DNA from 2 places in the Xenorhabdus sp. TS4 genome. Region 1 is predicted to be linked to the other one. Evidence: predicted binding sites of a transcription regulator. Region 1 holds the regulator's gene; the other holds the start of a gene.
What was found. Region 1 encodes CRP, which controls carbon source genes, mostly activating them, when cyclic AMP is high. Its sites were predicted from a motif close to ATGTGANNNNNNTCACAT; they were not measured.

Region 1 (5,043 bases):
GTAGGTAAATCTTTGGAACTTCACTCCATTGGGAATTACACTTAATGAGTTTTGTTGTTATGAGTTTTATTGTTGACCTCAAAAATAAAGGAACCATCAATGTTTAAACGTATTTTTGTGTCGCTTATGACTGCATGTGCTATCAGTGCGATAGCTGTCCCAGCATTAGCCGCTGAAACTCACGTGAAGCTGGTAACATCGGCTGGAGAAATCGAACTTGAGTTAGATAGCAATAAGGCACCAATTACTACCAAGAATTTCGTTGAATATGTCAATGAGGGATTTTATAACAACACTATTTTTCATCGTGTTATCCCAGGCTTTATGATCCAGGGCGGTGGCTTTACAAAGGATATGAAGCAAAAAGCTACCAGAGAGCCAATCAAAAATGAAGCAGATAACGGCCTGCGGAATTTGCGGGGTACTATTGCTATGGCACGTACCGCAGATAAGGACAGCGCAACCAGCCAGTTTTTTATTAACGTGACTGATAATGCTTTCCTTGACCACGGGCAGCGTGACTTCGGTTATGCGGTCTTTGGCAAAGTCGTCAAAGGCATGGATGTGGTTGATAAAATTTCTCAAGTCAAAACAGAAAATGTTGGCCCTTATCAAAATGTACCGGCAAAACCAATTGTGATCTTATCTGCCAAGGTTGAATCTTAACAGCCCGAACACCGACATAATACGGTATTCGGATAATCATTACTGGTTGTTTGAGTACCGTTTGCATTCCCCTTCTCTCCGCCATTTCTACGTTGTTACATCATGTTGCATTATGGTAATGCGGTCGCCGTACCACTATTTTAAAAGTGCTTCTGTGGTATGATTAGCCCCCCATTGCTGTTAATACTGCTTTACCTGATTTTACTATTATACAGAATGCATAATACCCCAATGGGGTAGGGCAACTTATAAGACTATAATAATCAGTAGGATATACTCCTATGTTACTAATAATAGATAACTACGATTCTTTTACATTCAATTTATATCAATATTTTTGTGAGTTAGGGGCAGAGGTTTTAGTTAAGCGTAATGATGAGATCCAGCTTGAAGATATCGAAGATTTGGCGCCTACTCATTTAGTCATTTCGCCGGGTCCTTGTACGCCGAATGAAGCAGGGATCTCGCTGGAAGCAATTTCACATTTTGCAGGGAAATTGCCCATCCTCGGTGTGTGCCTGGGACATCAGGCGATAGGTCAGGCTTTTGGTGCGAGCGTTGTTAAAGCGCGTGAAGTGATGCATGGAAAAACCAGCCTGATTCACCATAGCCAGCAAGGGGTATTCAAAGGATTAGATCGTCCATTGACGGTCACGCGTTACCACTCTCTGGTCATTGCCGCAGAAACGCTTCCGGCTTCATTTGAAGTGACAGCCTGGAGTCAGCGCAATGGTGACGTAGATGAAATCATGGGAATTCGTCACCGTACTTTGCCACTGGAAGGAGTGCAATTTCATCCAGAAAGCATTCTTAGTGAGCAGGGACACGAATTGTTGAATAATTTCCTCAAATATTAGTTAGATACCTCCGCATTCCCTCATTCTGTTATTTTTTTATTTGCCCTTAAGTGATTTTTTATTCATATTTTATGACTATTATTTCACTTCGAAATGGCAAATATAAAAATAAGGTGAGGGAAATGGTAGAAAATAAAGCAGCAAACCGAAATACCTATGATCAAGTGATGTTGCCCATTTATGCACCGGCGAATTTCATTCCTGTCAGAGGGCAAGGAAGTCGGGTATGGGATCAACAGGGTAAAGAATATATTGATTTTGCCGGGGGTATCGCTGTCTTGGCTTTGGGGCACAGTCATCCGGCTTTGGTGAACGCCTTGAAACAGCAAGGTGAAAAATTGTGGCATGTCAGCAATATTTTTACCAATGAGCCTGCCTTAACTTTAGCGCAAAAATTGATTGATTCGACCTTTGCTCAAAAAGTCTTTTTCGCTAATTCGGGAGCGGAAGCCAATGAAGCGGCATTTAAATTAGCACGTCGTTATGCGATTACTCGTCATTATCCCAATAAAACCAAAATCATTGCATTCCATCAGGCGTTTCATGGTCGTACCTTTTTCACTGTTTCGGTAGGAGGGCAGCCGAAATATGCCGAAGGGTTTGGACCTAAACCTGCTGATATTGTTCACGTGCCTTTTAATGATTTGGATGCCGTCAGGGCGGAAATCGATGATCACACTTGTGCTGTTGTTTTGGAGCCAATTCAAGGAGAAGGGGGGGTTACTCCTGCGACGATGGAGTTTCTGCATGGGGTGCGTGAATTGTGCGATAAGCATCAGGCTTTGTTGGTCTTTGATGAAGTTCAGAGTGGGATGGGGCGCACGGGTAAGTTATATGCTTACCAGCATTATGGCGTACAGCCGGATATCTTGACGACAGCAAAAGCGCTGGGGGGCGGTTTTCCAATTAGTGCAATGTTAACGACAGATACAATAGCGGCGGCAATGGAAACGGGGGCACATGGAACGACTTATGGTGGAAATCCATTGGCTTGTAGCGTCGGTTGTGTCGTACTGGATATCATCAATACGCCAGAAGTGCTGATGGGCGTGGAAAAACGGCACGATATGTACACTCATGCTCTGGAAAAGATGAACCAAAAATATGGTATCTTCCATGAATTTCGTGGAAAAGGCTTGCTGATTGGGGCCGTATTGAAAGCCGAATATCAGGGTAAGGCCAGAGAAATATTGCAGCAAGCGGCGGAACTGGGATTGATGTTATTAAGTGCAGGAGACAGCATCTTGCGTTTTACACCATCATTGATCATTTCTGAGGACGAAATCACAGAGGGTATGATGCGGCTGGAAATGGCGATATCCCGCTGGTTAAACAAATAACAGTAAAAAAAGCCAGTACGAAGTAACGGATTGCACTGGCTGAGTAGTTTCTGGTTTATCGGGAATTAACGTGTCCCATAAACGACGATGGTTTTGCCATGTGCAGAGATCAGGTTTTGATCTTCCAGCATTTTCAGGATACGGCCAACCGTTTCACGGGAGCAACCCACAATCTGCCCAATTTCCTGACGTGTGATTTTGATTTGCATACCATCAGGGTGAGTCATTGCATCAGGCTGTTTGGCCAAATTGAGCAACGTCTGGGCGATACGACCTGTAACGTCCAGAAAGGCTAAGTTACCTACTTTTTCGGAAGTGGTTTGTAGGCGACTTGCCATCTGAGCAGATAAACGCATCAGAATATCAGGATTCACCTGAATTAACTGGCGAAATTTCTTATAGGAAATTTCAGCCACTTCGCAGGCACTTTTTGCTCGCACCCATGCAGTACGCTCTTGTCCCTCTTCAAACAATCCAAGTTCACCAATGAAATCTCCCTGATTTAAATAAGAGAGAATCATCTCCTTACCTTCTTCATCTTTTATTAGAACAGCAACCGAACCTTTAACAATGTAGTAAAGCGTTTCTGCTTTCTCGCCTTGATGAATAAGCGTGCTCTTGGATGGATATTTGTGAATATGGCAGTGTGACAAAAACCATTCAAGAGTAGGGTCTGTTTGTGGCTTGCCGAGAACCATTCGCTTTATCCTCTGTTGTTATTTCTGCCTTTATAGTGTGAGAAACGGTAGTTCCTCTTCAGGCTAGCTTTTAAAGTCAATAGATTAACATATTAACCTGCTGAAAAACTGACAAGCGGGAATTTTATATGGATTATAAGGATGTCAAAATGTAGGTATATTGATCTTAACCCATATACCTTGCCAGTTCGCGCTTGTAACCTTGTTTGTAACACAGGAAAGCATTTCTGTCTCCTCCTGTATCGCTTCAGCATATTAAACTGACTGGTAGATTACCAGAAATCAGGCAGAAGAGTTGGTTTTATTGATTTTACATTTATAAAAGGGAAAAAATTATGTCACAAAAAATGGTCTGTTTATTTAAATAAAACAGGTAACGTTATTTTTTGTTACCTGCCTTATTAAAAATTAAATAGGGATTAAATTACGAAATTTTTTTGCCTTCCAGTAATTGCTTAACAAGCGGTGCCATAATTAATTCCATTGCCAGCCCCATTTTTCCACCTGGAACGACGATAGTATTTATGCTGGAAATAAATGAGCCCTGAAGCATAGCGAGTAAATAAGGAAAATCAATTTGAGTGAGGCCACGGAAGCGGATCACGATAAAACTTTCGTCCAGCGAGGGAATGGCTTTGGCAGAGAAGGGATTGGAGGTATCAACGGTGGGGACACGCTGGAAATTGATGTGAGTACGTGAAAACTGAGGAGTGATGTAGCGGATATAGTCATCCATTGAGCGGACAACGGAATCCATGACAGCCTCTCTGGAATGCCCACGTTCACCGGTATCACGGATGAGTTTTTGTATCCATTCTAAATTGACGATAGGCACAACGCCAATCAATAGATCCACATGACTGGCGACATTGTGTTGTGGCGTGACAACACCACCGTGCAGCCCTTCATAAAATAGGACGTCTGTCTTTGATGGCAGGGGTTCCCACGGTGTGAACGTACCTGGTGATTGGTTATAGGGAACGGCTTCATCATAGGTATGGAGATATTTTCGGCAGCGGCCATTGCCCGTTTCCCCATACTCAAAGAATGTTTTTTCCAACATACCGAAATCATTAGCTTCTGGCCCAAAGTAGCTGATATGTCTGCCTTGTTCTCTTGCTTTGCGTATCTCGGCATCCATTTCAGGACGAGTGTAACGATGGAAACTATCCCCTTCTATCAGTGCGGCGGTTACGTCAAGTTGTTGGAAAATCTTACGGAAAGCGACACTGGTGGTGGTTGTTCCTGCTCCACTGGAGCCAGTGATTGCGATGACGGGGTGTTTGGCAGACATGAACAGACTCCTTAATCAATAAAACTGGCGAATCAGTCAATTAGAATGAATAAAGCAAGCTGAGCTTTACGGACGGAACATCTCTTTAGGCAAGATATTAACGGTTCCATGTAGTTCAGACCATACCAACAGAACCTCGCCTCGTTCAAGCTGACGTTTTACATCCTGTACTTTTTGTTCGAGCGTTT
Region 2 (5,043 bases), on a different contig from region 1:
TTCCAAGGTGATTTTCTGTTGATGAATGTAAGAAATAAGTGTATTGATGTTTCAGTTTATAATGGCCGTGATGGTACACCTAGAAAAATTCAAGATTTTCAAGGCACTTGTGGAAAATTAACACACCAACTGAATCAATAGAATTGAAAGTAAAAATATAAAAAGGCGCATCGAATGCGCCTTTTTATATAGTTAAATCAGGAATTAATACTTACCAAACATTTCCTGAATTTTTTCTACATCAGAAGTTTGCGTCAGAGCCAATTGCAGAAGAACGCGGGCTTTCTGTGGGTTCAAACGCTCTGAAGCCACAAAGCCATATTTGCTGTCGTTAACTTCAGCATTCTGGGTAGTGTAGCCGAAAGGAATACGGCTGGAGCGAACGACAACAACACCATTTTTAGCTGCCTTAGTCAATGTGTCAAAAATGGACTTATAGATGTTACCGTTACCTACACCTGCACTGACAATGCCCTGATAACCATTTTCAACGAAAGCTTTTGCTGGCAGATCAGAAGCGTTGGAGTAGTTATAAACGATGCCAACTTTCGGCAATTTATCCAATTCGCTCACATCAAAAACGGCTTTGCTTGCTTTTACAGGTGCCGCAGAATAGTAGCGTACTTTGCCATCGTGAACGAAGCCCTGTGCACCAGCATTCACAGCCTGAAACGCCTGAACTTCAGTTGTGCTCAGTTTACTGATGTCACGACCATGGATCACGGAGTCATTCATCGCCAGCAGCACACCACGGTTTGCTGAGTTTTTATCAGCCGCAACAACAACAGCGTTGTACAGGTTCAACGGACCGTCAGCACCCAGTGCTGTAGATGGACGCATTGCACCAACCATCACGATAGGCTTCTGGCATTGGGTGGTCAGTTCGAGGAAATAAGCAGTTTCTTCCATGGTGTCAGTACCGTGGGTGATAACAAAACCGTCAGTTTTGTCACATTCCGCATTGATTTTCTTCGCCAGAGTCAGCCATACTTGATCGTTCATGTCCTGAGAACCGATGCTGACAACCTGCTCACCTTTCAAATCAGCAATGTTTTTAATTGCTGGTACAGCATTCAGCAACGAATCAATGCCCACTTTACCTGCAGTATAACTAGATTGAGTTGCCGATTCACCCCCCCCAGCAATTGTACCCCCTGTTGCCAAAACAGTAATATTCGGTAAAGCGAAAGCAGAACCGCTAACTAAAGCCAGAAAACCGGCTATTGCTGTTATTTTAGTCTTTTTCATTATTCAACCTCTTGTAAAAAAAGCTATTTTATTATGTAAACCAAGAATAAATAAACTCTAATTAACAATAATTTTTGGGAACTGATAGAGCGGATAAAAAAAACGCCGTATGATATACGCCTTTAACATACATTGAAGTGAATCACGATGACGCAAACCTATATCCCAGGCAAAGACGCCGCGTTAGAGGACTCCATTAACCGCTTTCAGCACAAACTGAAGTCCCTTGGTTTTAATATTGAAGAAGCCTCATGGCTGAATCCTGTTCCGAATGTTTGGTCAGTACATATTCGCGATCGCGACTGCCCACTGTGCTTTACCAATGGCAAGGGTGCCAGCAAGAAAGCTGCATTGGCCTCCGCATTGGGAGAATATTTTGAGCGTCTATCGACAAATTATTTCTTTGCTGATTTTTATCTGGGTGATACCGTTGCTAATAGTGAGTTTGTTCATTACCCAAATGAAAAATGGTTCCCGTTGCCAGAAGATGACTCTCTGCCAGAAGGTATCTTAGACGAACGTCTGCATCGTTTTTACAATCCAGATAATGCGCTTTGTGCTAGCCAATTAGTGGATCTGCAATCTGGTAATGAAGAGCGGGGGATCTGCGCCCTGCCATTTAATCGTCAGTCAGATAATCAAACGATTTATATTCCAATGAATATTGTCGGAAATCTGTATGTTTCAAACGGTATGTCAGCTGGCAATACCATGAACGAAGCGCGTGTACAGGGATTATCTGAAGTATTTGAGCGCTATGTGAAGAACCGCATTATCGCAGAATGCATCAGCCTGCCTGAAATTCCACAAGATATTATGAACCGCTACCCAAGCGTCATTGAATCAGTCAATAAATTGCAGGAAGAAGGCTTTCCTATCTATTGTTACGACGCTTCACTTGGTGGGCAGTTCCCGGTCATTTGCGTCGTACTGTTCAATCCTAATAATGGCACTTGTTTTGCTTCCTTTGGCGCTCATCCTGATTTTGGTGTTGCACTGGAGCGCACAGTCACAGAACTGCTGCAAGGCCGGAGCCTGAAAGATCTGGATGTTTTCACCCCACCAAGCTTTGATAATGAAGAAGTTTCTGAGCATACCAATCTGGAAACTCACTTTATTGATTCCAGCGGTGTAATCAGTTGGGATCTATTCAAGCAAGATGCTGACTATGAGTTTGTTGACTGGAATTTCAGCGGAACAACAGAAGAAGAGTTCACCACCTTGATGGGGATTTTCAATAAACTGGATGCTGAAGTCTATATCGCTGATTATGAGCACCTTGGCATTTACGCCTGCCGCATTCTGGTTCCCGGTATGTCAGATATTTATCCGGTCGAAGATTTGCACATTGCTAATAACACCATGGGAACTCATCTGCGTGATACCATTCTGGCTTTGCCGGAAAGTCAATGGCAACCAGGAGAGTATCTGGCTTTTCTCGAACAGCTAGATGATGAAGGTTTAGATGACTTCACCCGTGTCCGTGAGTTACTGGGAGTTGCGGTAGGTAAAGATAACGGTTGGAGCAACCTGCGTATCGGTGAATTAAAATCCATGCTGGCACTGGCAGGCAATGATTTGGAACAAGCACTGATTTGGGTTGAATGGACACAGGATTTCAATGCTTCTGTTTTCACCGCTGAGCGAGCTAACTATTATCGCTGCCTGCAAACGTTGTTACTGTTAACCCAAGAAGAAGATCGCCAACCAGAGCAATATTATCAGGCATTTGTAAAAATGTACGGCCAAGACACTGTTGATGCTGCTTCAGCGGCCATTGCCGGAGAAAACTGCTTCTATGGTCTATGGCCTATTGATTCAGAATTAAAAGCACTGCCCGCTCATCAAGCATTATTAAATGCTTATGATAAACTGCAAAAAGCTAAGCGTGAATTTTGGACCAATAAATAAACTGTTGCATTAACGTTTATTTATCATAAAAAGTAAAATGCAGGTTAAATATAATTTATTTTGAAATAACAAATAAATGACAATTTAACCTGTTGTTTTACTTTTAATATCTAAAAGGCCAAAACTGCTTATATAAAAAATTTTTATAAATTTTAAAAAATATTTTTCTTTATAAATCATAGTATTAATTCTATCTCACCACATTTAAACTGCCATATTTCATTAGACTTTCGGTCTAATATGATCCATATCAAATTCAGGTCAATCCCCGTTTGTTACTATCAATGCGTGCTATGATTAATTAAGGATAAAGAGAGTGTTAGGATGAAAACTGACAACCCTTTCAATTTATTTTCACCTGCTGTAATGGCACAAATCGCTGATGACATTGGTGTATATAAAGTCAATAAACATCCCACAGTGACTTATTTATCGGCAATCATGGCAGGTGTATTTATTTCCATTGCTTTTGTTTTTTATATTACGGCAACAACAGGAACCTCTTCCATTCCTTATGGATTAGCTAAATTAACGGGTGGGATCTGTTTTTCCCTTGGTTTGATGCTGGTGGTTATATGCGGCGTCGATCTTTTCACTTCCACTGTGTTGACGATTATTTCAAAAGCGACGGGGCGTATTACCTGGTCTCAAATGATCAAAAACTGGATTAACGTTTACATCGGTAATCTGATTGGCGCCCTGTTTTTCGTGGCCTTGGTTTGGTACTCCGGCCAATATGCCGTTGCCAATGGAACCTGGGGACTGAATGTATTACAGACAGCAGATCATAAAATGCACCATTCCTTTATCGAGGCGATATGCCTGGGTATTTTAGCCAATCTGATGGTATGTCTTGCGGTCTGGATGAGTTATGCCGGACGCAGTTTGATCGATAAATTATTCGCACTGATCCTGCCAATTGGCATGTTTGTCGCCAGCGGTTTTGAACACAGTATCGCCAACATGTTTTTAATTCCGTTTGGGATCATTATCAAAAACTTCGCCCCAGATGAATTTTGGTTGAAAGTAGGAACAACCCCTGAACGATTTCCTCAACTTAATGTTGCAAGTTTTATTACCGATAACCTGATCCCTGTCACGATCGGTAACATCATTGGTGGTGCGGTATTGGTTGGATTGACTTATTGGTTGATTTATTTACGTGGCGGCAAAAATCATTAATTCGCCTCTACATCAGATTTCTTAAAAGTTCCACTGTTAAAAGGTAGAAGTATCATGTCCGAGTTAAACGAAAAATTCTCAGTAGCATGGCAAGGCTTTAACGAGGGTAGCTGGCAGAATGAAGTCAATGTCCGTGATTTCATCCAGAAAAACTATACCCCGTATGAAGGTGATGAATCATTCCTCGCGGGCGCCACAGAAGCAACAAATGCTTTGTGGGAAAAAGTCATGGAAGGTATCAAAATCGAAAACCGCACCCATGCACCGATAGATTTTGATACTGACATTGCGTCTACAATTACCTCTCATGATGCGGGTTATATTGAAAAAGATCTGGAACAAATTGTTGGCCTGCAAACCGAAGCACCACTAAAACGTGCCATTATTCCATTTGGCGGCATTAAAATGGTTGAAGGTTCCTGTAAAGCTTACAATCGTGACCTGGACCCAAAACTGAAACAAATTTTCACTGAATATCGTAAGACGCATAATCAGGGCGTATTTGATGTTTACACCCCCGATATTCTGAAATGCCGTAAATCTGGTGTATTGACTGGCTTGCCTGACGCCTATGGCCGTGGTCGCATTATCGGTGATTACCGTCGCGTTGCATTGTACGGAATCGACTTCCTGCGTGACGAAAAGTTTGCCCAATTCACTTCCCTACAGGAAAAATTGGAAAACGGCGAAAACCTGGAAGCT

Region 2: focA (formate transporter FocA) is a predicted target of CRP. The motif match lies at 3,398-3,415, and genes of this name have one in related genera.

The regions. Positions count from the first base shown of each region.
Region 1 is NZ_NKHQ01000001.1:121,046-126,088, reverse strand. It holds gene ppiA (peptidylprolyl isomerase A) at 100-666, shown strand; gene Xets_RS00475 (aminodeoxychorismate synthase component II) at 948-1,523, shown strand; gene Xets_RS00470 (aspartate aminotransferase family protein) at 1,646-2,863, shown strand; gene crp (cAMP-activated global transcriptional regulator CRP) at 2,929-3,561, opposite strand; gene Xets_RS00460 (phosphoribulokinase) at 3,986-4,855, opposite strand; gene Xets_RS00455 (YheU family protein) at 4,922-5,043, opposite strand, start outside.
Region 2 is NZ_NKHQ01000011.1:230,101-235,143, reverse strand. It holds gene Xets_RS07735 (metallophosphoesterase) at 1-141, shown strand, start outside; gene ansB (L-asparaginase 2) at 205-1,248, opposite strand; gene ycaO (30S ribosomal protein S12 methylthiotransferase accessory factor YcaO) at 1,396-3,159, shown strand; gene focA (formate transporter FocA) at 3,484-4,341, shown strand; gene pflB (formate C-acetyltransferase) at 4,396-5,043, shown strand, end outside.